DNA from 2 places in the Arthrobacter sp. UKPF54-2 genome. Region 1 is predicted to be linked to the other one. Evidence: riboswitches for the same ligand, from Rfam matches in the RefSeq annotation. Region 1 holds a riboswitch; the other holds the start of a gene.

Region 1 (6,984 bases):
GACCCCCGGCCCCGCGGGACGGTCCTCGACGTCCGGGTGATAGTTTTGACCCATGCGCACTCTCGTTGTGGACCACCCGCTGGTCGCCCATAAGCTCACCGTTCTGCGGGACAAGAACACCCCGTCCCCGGTCTTCCGCCAGCTCACCGAGGAGCTCGTCACGCTCCTGGCCTATGAGGCAACCCGCGACGTCCGCACCGAACCCGTGACCATCGAGACGCCGGTCAGCACCACGGTCGGCACGGCGTTCACCAAGCCCACCCCGCTGGTGGTCCCGATCCTGCGCGCCGGGCTGGGCATGCTCGAGGGCATGACCAAACTGGTCCCCACGGCCGAGGTCGGCTTCCTGGGCATGGCCCGCGACGAAGAAACCCTGGACATCATCACCTACGCCGAGCGCCTGCCCGAGGACCTGACGGACCGCCAGATCTTCGTCCTGGACCCCATGCTGGCCACCGGCGGCACCCTGCGTGAAGCCATCAAGTTCCTGTTCAAACGCGGCGCCTCGGACGTCACCTGCATCTGCCTGCTGGCCGCCCCGGAGGGCCTGGCCAAGCTCGAAGAGGAACTCTCGGACGCCAACGTGACGATCGTGCTGGCCTCGATCGACGAAAAGCTCAACGAGAAGTCCTACATTGTCCCCGGCCTGGGCGACGCCGGCGACCGCCTGTACGGCATCGCGGGCTAGTTCCGCAGCCGGTCAAGGGTTCCGGCGGGCAGCGCTCGGGACTACCGTGTGCCCATGGACTGGAAACTTGAACTCGTATTTGTCCCGGTATCCGACGTGGACCGGGCCAAGGATTTTTACGTCAACAAGGTGGGCTTCAACGCCGACTACGACGAGCGGCCCGCCGAAGGCATCCGCTTCGTCCAGCTGACACCGCCCGGGTCCGGGTGCTCCATTGCGATCGGCGAGGGCCTCAACGACGCCGCCCCCGGCACCGCCCCCAGCCTCCAGCTGGTGGTCAGCGACATCCAAGCCGCGCACCGGCAGCTGAAGGACAACGGCGTGGACGTCAGCGACATTGACGTCCAGGACTGGGGCCACTTCGTCTACTTCGCCGACCCGGACGGCAATAAATGGGCCGTGCAATACATCCCCAACCGTCCCAACGGCTAGCCGGCACGCGCAGGCCCGGCCGGCGGGCCCGGCCGGCAGGCCCGGCCGGCGCGGGGACAGACGCACGCAAGGCCCCGGATCCAATGGATCCGGGGCCTGGCCTTTCCGCCGGGGCCGGGGCCTGCGTGGCGGCGGTTTAGTACCAGTTGTGCGCGTAGTGGAAGTTCAGAGCGCCGCAGGGTGAGCCGTAGCGGTCCTGCACGTACTTCAGTCCCCAGTTGATCTGGGTCCGGTAGTTGGTGCGGTAGTCAGCGCCGGCGCTTGCCATTTTCTCGGCGGGCAGGGCCTGGACCACGCCATAGGCTCCGCTGCTCGCGTTCGTGGCAGTGGTCTTCCAGTCGGACTCCTTGGTCCACAGTTTCTGCAGGCACTGCATCTCGCTGGCGGCCCAGCCATGGGCGGGCAGCTGCGAGGCGGCGTAGGCCTGCGCACCCGCGGGATCGTCGACGGCGACCGGCTGCGCCGGGGCAGCCGCGGCCGGCGCAGGAGCCGCCGGAGCAGGAGCCGCCGGCGCGGGCGGAGCCGCCGGCGCGGGCGGGGCCGGGGCCTCGGCCGGCGTAACGTCGGAAGCCTTGGCCTCCACAGTGCCGGTGGAGGGGGAGGCCGGGGCGTTGCTGCCGACCTGTTCGAACTCCAGCTTCTGCAGCGAGGAGTCCTTGGACGCGGCCTCCGTGTGGGCGGCGGTGTTGGAAGCCTGGCCCGCGGCGCCCGCGCCCAGCAGGACCGCGAGGGCGGTCGCCACGACGGCGGCGCGCTTGCCCTTGGAACCTGCGCCGAGCCGGGACAGGGCCGTGCGCTTGGCCGGCTCGGCGCGGTGGCGCGCGACGTCGGCTTCAGCTGCCTGTTTAGCGCCTTCTGGGCGCATGGGTACCTTGAATTCAGTCATGTTTGCCTCTCAACGCCTACGGAGTTAGCTGTCGGGTTCGGATGCAAAAATCCGGCCGCACGGAATCTCAACGTGGCGGCTTAACCCCAAGGGTGCATGGATGCAGAATGCCCGGGAACTCTGGGTCCCCCGCCTCTGCCTAATCCATCGGAATCCGGGAAGCGGCAGAGTTTGGCGTCAATCCGGATACGCGGCCAGATCGATGGCCGCACTCTAAAACGGTACCGAACTTTCCCTTGGAAGTCACATTTAGGTAACGGCAGGCCGGGCTGGCGGCGTGGCGACTTGCCCCACTAGGCTGCGGGGGACGCCGCCGGAAGGCGGACGGTGAACTGCGTGCGGCCGGGCCGGGACGTGACGTAGACGGTGCCGCCATGGGCTTCGACGATGGCCTGCACAATGGAGAGCCCCAACCCGCTGGTGCCCTCCGCCGTCGCGGCCGGAACGGGGGAGGTGGAGGGGGCGATGGCCCCGGTGCGCGCCCGCGCCGCGGCCGTTTCCGGCGCCGGAACTGCGACGGCTGGCGCCGCGGCCGTGACGGGGTTCCGGCGGGAGACGTCGGCCCGGGTAAACCGGCGGAACACCCGGTCCACGAAGTCGGGGGCAATGCCGGTGCCGTTGTCCGTCACGGTGAGGACGGCAGTGCCGTCGTCGGCGGACGTCACCGCCGTCGTCACGGTGGTGCCGGGCTCCGTGTGCTTGCGCGCGTTGGAGAGCAGGTTCGCCAGCACCTGGTGCAGCTGGGCGGCGTCCCCCCGGACCACCACGGGCTCCTCGGCGAGCTCCAGCTGCCAGATGCGGTCCGGGGCCATGACCTTCTCGTCGCTGACCGTCTCGATCGCGAGCTGCGAGAGATCCACCTCGCTGAACTTCAGCGGCTGGCCCTCGTCGAGGCGGGCCAGCAGGAGCAGGTCCTCCACGAGGGCCGTCATGCGTTCCGACTGGCTCTGCACGCGGGCGAGGGACTTCTGGCCGTCCGGGGTGAAGTGCTCGGTCATGCGCATCAGCTCCGTGTAGCCGCGGATGGCCGTCAGTGGGGTCCGCAGCTCGTGCGAGGCATCGGCAACGAACTGGCGGACCTTCATCTCGCTTTGTTGCCGCGACTCCAGCGCGCTGGAGACGTTGTCCAGCATCTGGTTCAGGGCATAGCCCACGCTGCCCACCTCCGTGCTGGGATTGGCGGCGGACGGCGGCACCCGCACCGCCAGGGCAACTTCGCCGGCGTCGAGCGGGAGGCGGGAGACCTTGGTGGCCACCTCGGACAGGTGCTCCAGCGGTTTCATGGTGCGCCGGATCAGCGCCGTTCCGGCCAGCCCGATCACCACCAGGCCGCCGGAGGAGACCAGCACCATGGTCCAGACCAGTGAAGCCAAGGTGTTTTGCTTGTCCTTCAGGGGCAGGCCGGTGACGATCACATCGCCGTACGGGGTCTGTGCCGCGACCAGCCGGTACGCGCCGCTGGAGAGGGTCCGGTCAACGGGCGGCGCGCCGGGGGTGAGCGCCAGCAGAACGCCGGCGTCGTCGGCGGAGAGCGCTTTCCGGGTGGCGTCGTCGGCGAGGAAGCCGGCGCTGGTGACGGCGTCACCGAGGATCCGGGCATTGAGGGTGCCCACGGCCTGGCCGCGCGCTTCCAGCGGGTCCCGGCGCCCGTCGCCGCTGCCGGGGCCGGGCCGGCCGAACTCGCGCGCCCGCTCGGAGGCCTGGTCCAATTGGGAGTCCAGTTGTTTGGTCAGGAACAGGTTCATCGAGGCGTAACTGACCAGCCCGACGGCGCCACAGATGGCGACGAGGAGGGCCATGGCAAGCAGGACCAGGCGGGTGCGCAGGTGCCAGGTGGAAGGGCTGCGCCAGTCCCGGCCGGCGGCAGGGTCTCTGGCGGGAGCTGCCACGGGCTAGTCCGCCGGTTTCAGGACGTACCCGGCCCCGCGCACGGTATGGATCATCGGCGGGTGGACCGCGTCGACCTTCTTGCGGAGGTAGGAGATGTAGAGCTCCACGATGTTGGCCTGGCCGCCGAAATCGTAGTCCCAGACGCGGTCCAGGATCTGCGCCTTGCTGACCACACGCTTGGGGTTCTCCATCAGGTAGCGCAGCAGCTCGAACTGGGTGGCGGTCAGATGCAGTTCCTCCCCGGCGCGGGTCACTTCCCGGGTGTCCACGTTCAGGACGAGGTCCCCGACCACGAGCTCGGCAGTGTCCATCGCCGCGACGCCTGAGCGCTGGACCAGCCGGTGCAGCCGCAGCAGGACCTCTTCCATACTGAACGGCTTGGTCACATAGTCATCGCCGCCCGCCGCCAGGCCGGTGATGCGGTCCTGGACCGCGTCCTTGGCGGTCAGGAACAACGCGGGAACCTCCGGCGCGAAGGCCCGGATCCGGCCCAGCAGCTCGACGCCGTCGAAGCCGGGGAGCATAACGTCCAGAACCAGCACGTCCGGGCGGAAATCCTTGGCGAGTTTCACCGCTGCGGGGCCGTCCGCCGCCACCGCCACGGACCAGCCGGCCATCCTCAGCCCCATGCTCATGAGCTCCGAGAGGCTGGGTTCGTCATCCACCACGAGGGCGCGGATGGGTGAGCCGTCCGGGTGCGTGAGGTGGGGCAGGTTGTTGGTCATAGAGTGCGAGGTGGCCATGCGACAACTCTCCAATCCGGCAGTAGGGGATGGCTTTGGGGATCCTGTGCGCGAGCTGTGAATCACAGCTTAGCGAGCTGGACCGTCCCGGCCGCTGGATTTGACCCCTGTCCGGCCCGCGGACGGGAAAGGCGCGGGCGCCCCGGATGCCTGATTTGGCTGCCGCGCCTTACGGTGAACATTTTCCGCCCGACGACGAGTGGCAACGAAGAATCTTCGCCCAAAGCCGAATCCCGACCGTTCGTTCGGCAAAAACAAAGCACACTTCCTTGACACGCCAGAATTGTGACTTGCGCTACAATCGCCCTTTTTGTCTCACAATGCGGACTTTGGGGTCCATTGTTACTTGCTAGTTCTCATTGTTACGTTGCACACTTCAAATGTGAACAAGAACTCAACAGCACCTGCAGCCGCAGCTTCCTGGATCAGCGCACCAGCTGGTACCGAGATGCGCTGTTGTCGAATGCACGCCTAACTTCTCCACCCCAGAACGTTTCTAGGCATTCGCCCCCAGCCCAGCGTCGGGCGCCCCTCCCCAGTTCTCATTGCGGGGAACTAAGCATTCGAGCCGCGATGACGGCCATTCACATTGAGGTAAGCATTCCATGTCAGTTGCATCCGGATACGTCCACATCTCCGTCCGTAACGCCAACAAGGCCGGCCAGGCATCCGGCCTCCGCCAGGGCTTCGGCGGCCGCCCGAGCTACGGCCCCGCGGGAGCAGGCAACAGCTTCCCCGCCCCCGGTTACGCCGCCCAGGGCTACAACCCCAACTCGTACGGCCAGCTGCGTGCCGTCCCCGCCGCCGAGCCGTCCCCGGCCACCGCGCCGACTCCGGTGATCGCCCCCGGCAACGGCAGCCCGGTCCGCCCCGTGCCCAACGACAACGTGGCCCGCGGCTTTGTGCTCTACATGGGCATCGATGAGGAAACCGCGGCGGCTGCCGGGACCTCCATTGCCAAGCTGGCCCAGGAAATCCGCGCCTACGCCCAGTCGCTCGTCGCCGGTGCCGAAAGCTACGCCGCCGTCGCCGTCGCCCCCGCGTCCGCCCCGGGGTCAGCGCTCGACGTCGTCCGCTCCACCTTTGGCGACCCGACCGCCGGCGCCCGCCAGCGCGCCGAGAACGCCCGGCTGCAGCAGCCGCAGGATCCGCGCCCCTCGGGCGTGCTGATTGACCTCGCCCGCCGTGAAGTGGCGCTCGACGGCGAATCGCTGAACCTGACGTTCAAGGAGTTCGAGCTCCTCAACTACCTCGTGGAGAACGGCACCCGCACCGTGGGCCGCGATGAGCTGCTGGAGGGCCTGTGGCGCAATGCCGAAGAGGTCCCCAACGAGCGGACCATCGACGTGCACATCCGGCGCCTGCGCTCCAAGCTCGGCCGTCTCGCCAACACCGTGCGGACTGTGCGCGGGCAGGGGTACCGGTTCTACGAGCACCCCGAGGTTGTTGTCTGGGCCGCGCCGGAGTACTCCATCTAGCTTGGCTTTCGCGAAGCGCCCGTCCCTTGATGGGGGCGGGCGCTTTCGCTTTCGCGGCACGATCCCTCGGCGCCTGCGCTCGCGCCGCCGTCCCCTAACCTCGCAGGGCTCGGTCAGGGATCCGACGGCGGCGCTCACGCAACAACGGCGCTTTCGGGATGTGCCGCTGCGCTGCAGTGCCCGCTCTAGGTACGTGCGTCCGCCGCTGTTGGCCCTGTTGTGTCTGGGGGCTTCGGGCGTAGTCTCGGTCCCGTCGATCCGACTATTGGGAGGGAACATGTCTGTTGCACGTATTACTACCCTGAGCTCCAATTCGAAGACCTCGTTTGATGCCGCCATTAAGGAGGGCGTCGACCGGGCCAACAAGACCCTGCGCAATGTCACGGGGGCGTGGGTGAAGGAGCAGAAGGTCGAAATCAGCGACGGCGCCGTCGTGGCCTGGCATGTGGTGCTTGAGGTGACCTTCGTCCTGGACGACTGAGGGAACTGAGGTGATGCGCGCCCGTGGCGGATCCTGGCCGCACTAGGATTGAGCCATGAGCGCGCATCACATCAAACGGCTGGTGCTCATGCGGCACGCCAAGGCCGACTGGCCCGGCGGCGTGGCCGATCATGAACGGCCGCTGGAAGAGCGCGGCCACCGCGAGGCGCCGCTGGCCGGCAAATGGCTCCTCAAGCACGGTGTGGTTCCCGACTTCATCCTGTGCTCGAGCGCCCTGCGGACCAGGCAGACCTGCACCTGGGTGTGCAGTGAACTGGGGGACAAGGCCCCGACGCCGAAACTCGAGGACGGCCTTTACGGGGCCTCCGCCCAGCGCATGCTCGCGGTCATCAACCACGTTCCGGACACGGTCACAACGCTGATGG
Region 2 (6,984 bases), 170 kb from region 1:
GGGCGGCACCCCCATCGGCGCCCCACTGGTGGGATGGGTGGCCAATGTGGCCGGGGCACGCTGGTCCATGGGCGTTGCGGCCGCCTCGGGGGTGGCCGCAGCCGTGATCGGCATGGCCTGGGTCGTCCGGGCGCAGCAGCTGCGGATCGCTTTCAACCGCCGTGCCCGCGGGCTGCGCTACTTCCGGGTCGTCCCTGCCGCAAGCCGGGACGACGGCGCCGTCGAGCGCTGAAGCGTCCCTTGCCGGGGGACGCCGGCGGCGCTACTGCTTGAGTTCGCCGACGACGAAGTCGATGCACTCCAAGAGCGCGGATACGTCGTCGGGCTCGATCGCCACGAAGGTGGCGATACGCAGCTGGTTGCGCCCCAGCTTGCGGTACGGCTCGGTGTCCACGATGCCGTTGGCGCGCAGGACCTTGGCGACGGCCGAGGCGTCAATCGATTCATCGAAGTCGATCGTGGCGATCACGTTGGAGCGGTCCTCGGCCCGGGCCACAAACGGCGTGGCGTAGGGGGAGGCCTCGGCCCAGCGGTAGATGCGGCCGGCCGAGTCGGCGGTCCGCGCGGCGGCGAAGTCGAGGCCGCCGTTGGCGTTGAGCCACTGCACCTGCGCATCCAGGGTCACCAGGGTGGCCAGGGCCGGGGTGTTGTAGGTCTGGTTCAGCCGGGAATTGTCGATGGCGGTCTGGAGATCGAGGAAGTCCGGAATCCAGCGGCCGCCGGCCTTGACCCGGGCGGCCCGTTCCAGGGCGGCCGGGGAAAACAGGCCCAGCCAGAGGCCGCCGTCGGAGGCGAAGTTCTTCTGCGGGGCGAAGTAGTACACATCCGCCTCGGCCACCTCCACGTCCAGGCCGCCGGCCGCGGAGGTGGCGTCGACCAGGACCAGGGAGCCTTCGTCGGCGCCCGGCACACGCCGGACCGGGGCAGCAACACCGGTGGACGTCTCGTTCTGCGGCCAGGCGTAAACATCGACGCCGGCCTCGGCCCGGGCCTCGGGGCGCGTGCCCGGCTCGGAGGTGATGATCGAGGATTCCGCCAGGAACGGCGCCTTATTGGTGGCGGCGGCGAACTTCGAGCCGAACTCGCCGAAGGACAGGTGCTGTGCCTTGTTCTCCACGAGGCCGAAGCTGGCGATGTCCCAGAACGCCGTGGATCCGCCGACGCCGAGGATGACCTCATAGCCTTCGGGGGCGCGGAAGAAGTCGCTGAGCCCGGTCCGGACCGACCCCACAAGGTTCTTGACCGGAGCTTGCCGGTGCGAGGTGCCCAGCAGCGTCTCCGCCGCCGCGGACAGGGCCTGGATCTGCTCCGGCCGGACCTTCGACGGGCCGGCACCAAAGCGGCCGTCCTTGGGCAGCAGGTTCGCGGGAATGGTGATGCTGGTGTCGCTCACAGTGGCTCCAATTGTCGGCTGGGTGCGTGGCGTGGCCCGGGCGGATCGTGCGTGGGCTGCGGCCGGGGACCTGCCCTTATTCTGCCCGACGGTCCCGGGCAGGCAGGAAAATCGTCCGTCACAGTCCGGTCATTGAGACGGCCCGGGCGCGGCTGTCCCGGTGTGAGGTCCGCAGATTATCCGGAGTAATTCAAAATAGGCTAGGCTGTGCGGTGATGTACGGCGGATCTCGCCGGGGCGCGTCCCGCACGCGGTACCGTGGGAATGACGCAAGGACGGCGCTCGAGGAGCTGAGCTGAATGACGGATCTGATCGATACCACCGAGATGTATCTTCGGACCATCCTGGAACTTGAAGAAGAGAACATCGTCGCCCTCCGCGCCCGCATCGCCGAACGGCTCCGTCACTCCGGCCCCACCGTGTCCCAGACCGTCGGCCGGATGGAACGCGACGGGCTGGTGGTGGTCTCCGGCGACCGGCACCTGGAACTGACCGAAGCGGGCCGCAAACGCGCCATCGAGGTGATGCGCAAACACCGGCTTGCCGAACGGCTCCTCGCCGACGTGATCGGACTCGACTGGGCCTACGTCCACGAGGAAGCGTGCCGCTGGGAGCACGTGATGAGTGAGCGGGTGGAACGGCGCATCTTCGAGATGCTGGACCACCCGACCGTGTCCCCCTACGGAAATCCGATCCCAGGGCTCGCCGACCTGGGCGGACTCCCGCAGGCGGAGGCCGCGGACGGCGTGGTCAACCTCCTCGACGCCATGGCCGGCTACGGCGCAGACTCCCGGATCACCGTGAGCCGCCTGGCCGAGCCCATCCAGGTGGAACCGGAGCTGCTGGTCCAGCTCGACGAGGGCGGAATCCGCCCCGGCGCCCGGGTCTCGCTCGAACGCGTGGGGGAGTACATCTCGGTCCGGGTCCCGGACATCGAGGGGGCCCTCGAACTGCCTCCCGAAGTCGCGGCCCACGTCTTCGTTACGCTCGGGTAACTTGTTCGGACCGCCGTCCTCAGGACCGGGGCCAAGTTGTGCACAGGCTAGATAACGAAATTATTACTGCCTGCCTTAATCGCCTATAGTTGATAACTGGCACTGATACTAAAGCGTTATCTGATCCGAAGCCGAGCTCTGCCAGCGGATCAGTCGGCGAGTCACCTTCTGGCAGAGGCGGGGGAACCACTAACGGCTGTTGATCCAACAGCCTTGGGGTGAAGTCCGCTAGCGGCAAGCAACAATCCACGAGGGCGCCCTTGGATGACCCTGTGTCTGGATGCTTGCACCGGCGGACCGGGTCTTTGATCTCTCTGACCCGAATCCGACAGCTAACTTCGCAGGCTATCCAGAGAGGAACCGTACTTGACCACCCAGACCGTCAGGGGCCGCCGTCGTGCGACCGGTCCCGCTCCGGAGCCGCGCCCGGCCGCCGTCGTAACCGTCGAGCGCCCCCGTGACGCGCACCGCGACGAACGCCGCGGCCGGCGGAGCGCCTTCCGCCAGATGACAGACTTCGCCGCCGTCAGCGGCGTCGGGCAGAAGGCCGGCATCGCTCTGGCGGCCACCGGACTGGTCCTGACCGTCACCGTCCCGGCCACCGGCCCGGTGATGGCCACCGACGCCGCCAAGACCGGCTCGGTGTCCGCCGCGGCACAGCCCGAGGTCAAGGCTTCGGCCGCCCAGATCGACTTCAACCGCACGGCTGTCACCACCAAGGGCGACCCGGACGGCAAGCTCAAGCAGCTGCTCAGCGCCCAGTCCGCCAGCACCATCACCCGTGCGGCCTCCGCCGGCAGCCTCGGGCACCCGCTGGACACGATGGTCTCCGCCTCGCCGTTCGGCTACCGGATCAGTCCCATTACGGGCGCCGTCGGAGAATTCCACCGCGGGCAGGACTACGCCGCCCAGTGCGGCACGCCCGTGCATGCCGCGGCCAGCGGCACCGTAACCTTTACCGGCTGGCACCCCTACGGGGGCGGCAACCGGGTCGTGATCGACCATGGCAATGGCCTGGAGACCACGTACAACCACTTGTCGTCCTCAACTGTCCGCGTGGGCCAGCAGGTTTCCCGCGGCGATGTGGTGGCGATGAGCGGCACCACCGGCGCCTCCACCGGCTGCCACCTCCACTTCGAGGTGATGGTCAACGGGGAAGTCGTTGACCCGCTGGGCTGGCTCTAAACCGAGCCGAGGGATCACTCGCATTTCTGTGACACGCCGTGATCTGAATGTGACATTGAGTCCCAACTGCTGTACCGTATGAAGCACGCCAACTTCTCCGAAGTTGGCGCTCTTGAGTGGATTGCCTAACTCTGCCACCGCTCAAGGTCCGTTCGCATGACATCGTCTGGCAGGGGCGGGGGAACCAATTTTGGTCTTCGCAAGAAGGCCTTGGGGTTAAGTCGCAAAGCTTCCCAGGAAGCAGCGCGGCCGGGTGACTCCCATCCGAATCCGACAGCTCACCTCGTAGGCATTGGGAGAGGCTACTTTCGTGTCTTCACGCCACAATGCTGCGCGTTCTCGCGCTGGCGAGGCTCAGTTGAGCCCGCTGAACTCCATGCTCCGCGCTGCCCTTGTCGGCGCCCGGACTGGATCTCACAACGCAGTTCCCGCTTTTGGCGCGTCTTCGCAGTACACCCTTCGCTAAAGAAACCCGTTTCGGGGCGATCCGGCGTACCCCCAAGATGCCGGAGCGTCCTCAGTCCCGCCTGAAATGAGCGCGGACAAAAGGATCACGAAAGAGAGAACTGAATGACTACTCGTGCAACCATTGCACGCCACCGCGCGGAGGTCACCAAGACCAACTCGCTGGCTGTCATTGCTAAGGCCGTCGGCGACAACGCCGGTGGTATGGGTCGCCAGGCCGCGGTTATCGCTGCAGCCTCCGGCCTGGTACTGACCAGCGGTATCGCAGCCAACGCTGCCGAGACCAACGTTCAGCGCGAGTCCACCTCCGCTTCCGCCCTGGAAGTGCAGTCCACCGCACCGGCCACGATCTCCGCGGCCTCCAGCATCGCGATCTCCTACGAGAAGCCTGCTGTTACCACCGCACCGGCCCCCGTCGAGGCTTCCAAGCCCGTCGTGAAGGTCAAGGAAGCTGCTGCTTCCACCGGCAACGCGGTGACCGCCTCGCTGGCCACGAAGGCTCCGGCTGCTGTCAGCGGCATGGGCGCTTCGATCGCCGCTGCTGCCTACGCGCAGATCGGTGTCTCCCAGGACTGCACCATGCTGGCCACCAACGCGCTGGCCGCAGTGGGCGTCAACTACCACGGCTGGCCCGCAGGTTACCTGTCCCTGGGCCGCACCGTGAGCGCCGCCGAGGCTCAGCCGGGCGACCTCGCCTACTACCAGAACGGCGGCATGGGCATGGCCCACATCGCTGTTTACGTCGGTAACGGCATGGCCGTCCACGGCGGTTGGAACGGCGGAACCACCGCGCTGTACAGCGTCAACGTCGGCTCCGGCCCGGTCTTCATCCGCGTCGGCGGCTAGGACTGGCTCCCGGTGTCCGCCGGAAGCATTGTGAAGGACCCCTGCCAGGCGGCAGGGGTCCTTTGCGTTGTACCAGGCGGGTTGCCCACCCGCGCCCGCCCCGCCCCCGACCTGCAGGCGGATTCCGCCGCCGGACCTGCTGGCCGCCCCGGCCGCGGGGCGCGGCGCGGGGCGCGGCGAAATAAAATTCGGTAAACCGGGCCTGCGGTGTTTACTCTTGTGGTGTCGATCCATAGCCCGACCATGCACAGGGCAGCCGGCCCTCGTGCCCCTGGCGGGTGCGGCCGTGAAGAGGTATGCGGATGCGCACTCTCGTTCTGAATGCTGGATATGAACCGCTGGCGGTAGTTACTTTCCGCCGGGCGCTGGTCCTTGTGCTGACAGGTAAGGCCAGTGTGGTGGCCGAAGGCGACGATCCCGTGGTGGGCCCGCAGGACATTCTCGGCCGGCCCACCGTGATCCTGCTGAACCGGTACATCAGGCCCCGTTACAACACCCTGACGGCGGTCAGCCGCAGGGGGGTGCTGCGCCGCGACAACCACCGTTGCGCTTACTGCGGCAAGGCGGCCCATACCATTGACCACGTCCAGCCCAAGTCCCGGGGCGGCGCGGATTCATGGGAAAATCTCGTCGCCGCCTGCCTGCGCTGCAACAACGCCAAAGGGGACCATACCCCCGGGGAAATGGGCTGGAAACTCGGCTTCGTCCCCGGTCCGCCCAGGGGCACCATCTGGCAGATCAAGGAATTGGAGAAGCCCACCCCGGCCTGGGACCCGTTCCTGCTTCCCGAAAAGGCACACTGAGCCTCCCGTCCTGACGCCCGGCGCGGGCCGCTGCGGCTAGGCTGGGCGGGTGGAATTCGACGCCGTAATCCTCGCCGGGGGCAGGTCCTCCCGGCTCGGCGGCGTGCCCAAGGCCCGCCTGACGGTAGCCGGCGCCACCTTGCTGGAGCTGGCCCTCAAGGCGGCCGGCGGAGCCCGCCGGATCGTGGTGGTCGGGCCGGACACGGGCGGCCTCCCGCCCCAGGTGCTCAGCTGCCGCGAAGAGCCCCCGTTTGCCGGACCCGCCGCCGCCATCGCCGCAGGCCTCGCCGCCCTGGCCGGGGCAGACGCCGGTGCCGGGGAACGTACTGCCGGCCGACCCGCGGCCCACACCTTGGTGCTCGCCTGCGACATGCCGCGGGTGGCCGCCGCCGTCGGCGCCCTGCTGGCGGCGGCGGACGGCCCGGCCGAAGGTCCGGGCGGCGGCCGCGACGGGGTCATGGCCGTGGCGCGGGATGGACGCTCCCAGCCCCTCGCCGGTCTTTATCGCACAGCCGCGCTACAACGCGCCGTCGGCGACGCGGCCCGGCGCAACGCGCTCGAGGGGGGCTCCGTCTTCGCCCTGCTTGCTAGTCTTGAACTGCGGACGGTTCCGGTTCCGCCGGGGTCCACCGACGACGTGGACACCTGGGATGACGCTTCCGCCCTGGGGGTTTCAGACCCCGGTCCAGGCCGGCCCGGCAACGGGCGGCCGAATTCGACTTTGGAGGCAAACGGTGAAAAGCCAGGATGAGACGCTGGAGGACTGGTGCCGGGCACTGCTCCAGGCCCTGGAACTCGAAGACGTCGAAATCGACATTAACGAAGTGCTGGGACTGGCCGGCGTGGCCGCGCACTCCGTCGTCCGACCCGCAGCTCCGCTGACCACCTTCATAGCCGGGTTCGCTGCCGGACTGGCTTCCGGCTCCGGGCAGGCGCCGGACAGTGTGTCCATGCAGGCCGCCATGGGCGTGGCCCGGAAACTCGCGAAGGACTACGCCGCCGCCGAGGCACCCGGGGCATGACGCCTGAGCCGCCCACGAGCAGTACCGGCGCCGAGGACGGCGCCTCCGGCGACCCGGCCGAGGCTCCGCACCGGCACCTTGCGCACGGCTGGCAGGAGGCACGGCAGCTGGCCTTCGACTGCGCCACCCCCATCCCGGCCGCGCCGGTGCCGCTCCGGCACGCCCTCGGGCGGACGCTGGCGGAGGATCTGACGGCGCTGCACGACATGCCGCACTACGCCTCCTCCGCGATGGACGGCTGGGCGGTCAACGGCAGCGGGCCCTGGATCCTCGCC

What was found. A riboswitch is a leader RNA that binds a small molecule or an ion and turns the genes downstream of it on or off. The one in region 1 is predicted to bind cyclic di-AMP.
Region 2: linked by a shared signal. The riboswitch ahead of E7Y32_RS02200 (M23 family metallopeptidase) and the one ahead of E7Y32_RS03015 (hypothetical protein) in region 1 are both predicted to bind cyclic di-AMP.

The regions. Positions count from the first base shown of each region.
Region 1 is NZ_CP040174.1:691,524-698,507, reverse strand. It holds gene E7Y32_RS03030 (phosphatase PAP2 family protein) at 1-40, shown strand, start outside; gene upp (uracil phosphoribosyltransferase) at 53-688, shown strand; gene E7Y32_RS03020 (glyoxalase superfamily protein) at 743-1,120, shown strand; gene E7Y32_RS03015 (hypothetical protein) at 1,257-2,006, opposite strand; cyclic di-AMP (ydaO/yuaA leader) riboswitch at 2,006-2,193, opposite strand; gene E7Y32_RS03010 (HAMP domain-containing sensor histidine kinase) at 2,300-3,895, opposite strand; gene E7Y32_RS03005 (response regulator transcription factor) at 3,899-4,639, opposite strand; gene E7Y32_RS03000 (winged helix-turn-helix domain-containing protein) at 5,245-6,117, shown strand; gene E7Y32_RS02995 (dodecin family protein) at 6,395-6,598, shown strand; gene E7Y32_RS02990 (histidine phosphatase family protein) at 6,654-6,984, shown strand, end outside.
Region 2 is NZ_CP040174.1:517,337-524,320, reverse strand. It holds gene E7Y32_RS02215 (MFS transporter) at 1-232, shown strand, start outside; gene serC (phosphoserine transaminase) at 263-1,393, opposite strand; gene E7Y32_RS02205 (metal-dependent transcriptional regulator) at 1,693-2,388, shown strand; cyclic di-AMP (ydaO/yuaA leader) riboswitch at 2,508-2,750, shown strand; gene E7Y32_RS02200 (M23 family metallopeptidase) at 2,755-3,573, shown strand; cyclic di-AMP (ydaO/yuaA leader) riboswitch at 3,686-3,879, shown strand; gene E7Y32_RS02195 (NlpC/P60 family protein) at 4,144-4,884, shown strand; gene E7Y32_RS02190 (HNH endonuclease) at 5,187-5,687, shown strand; gene E7Y32_RS02185 (molybdenum cofactor guanylyltransferase) at 5,737-6,438, shown strand; gene E7Y32_RS16320 (DUF6457 domain-containing protein) at 6,422-6,709, shown strand; gene E7Y32_RS02180 (molybdopterin molybdotransferase MoeA) at 6,706-6,984, shown strand, end outside.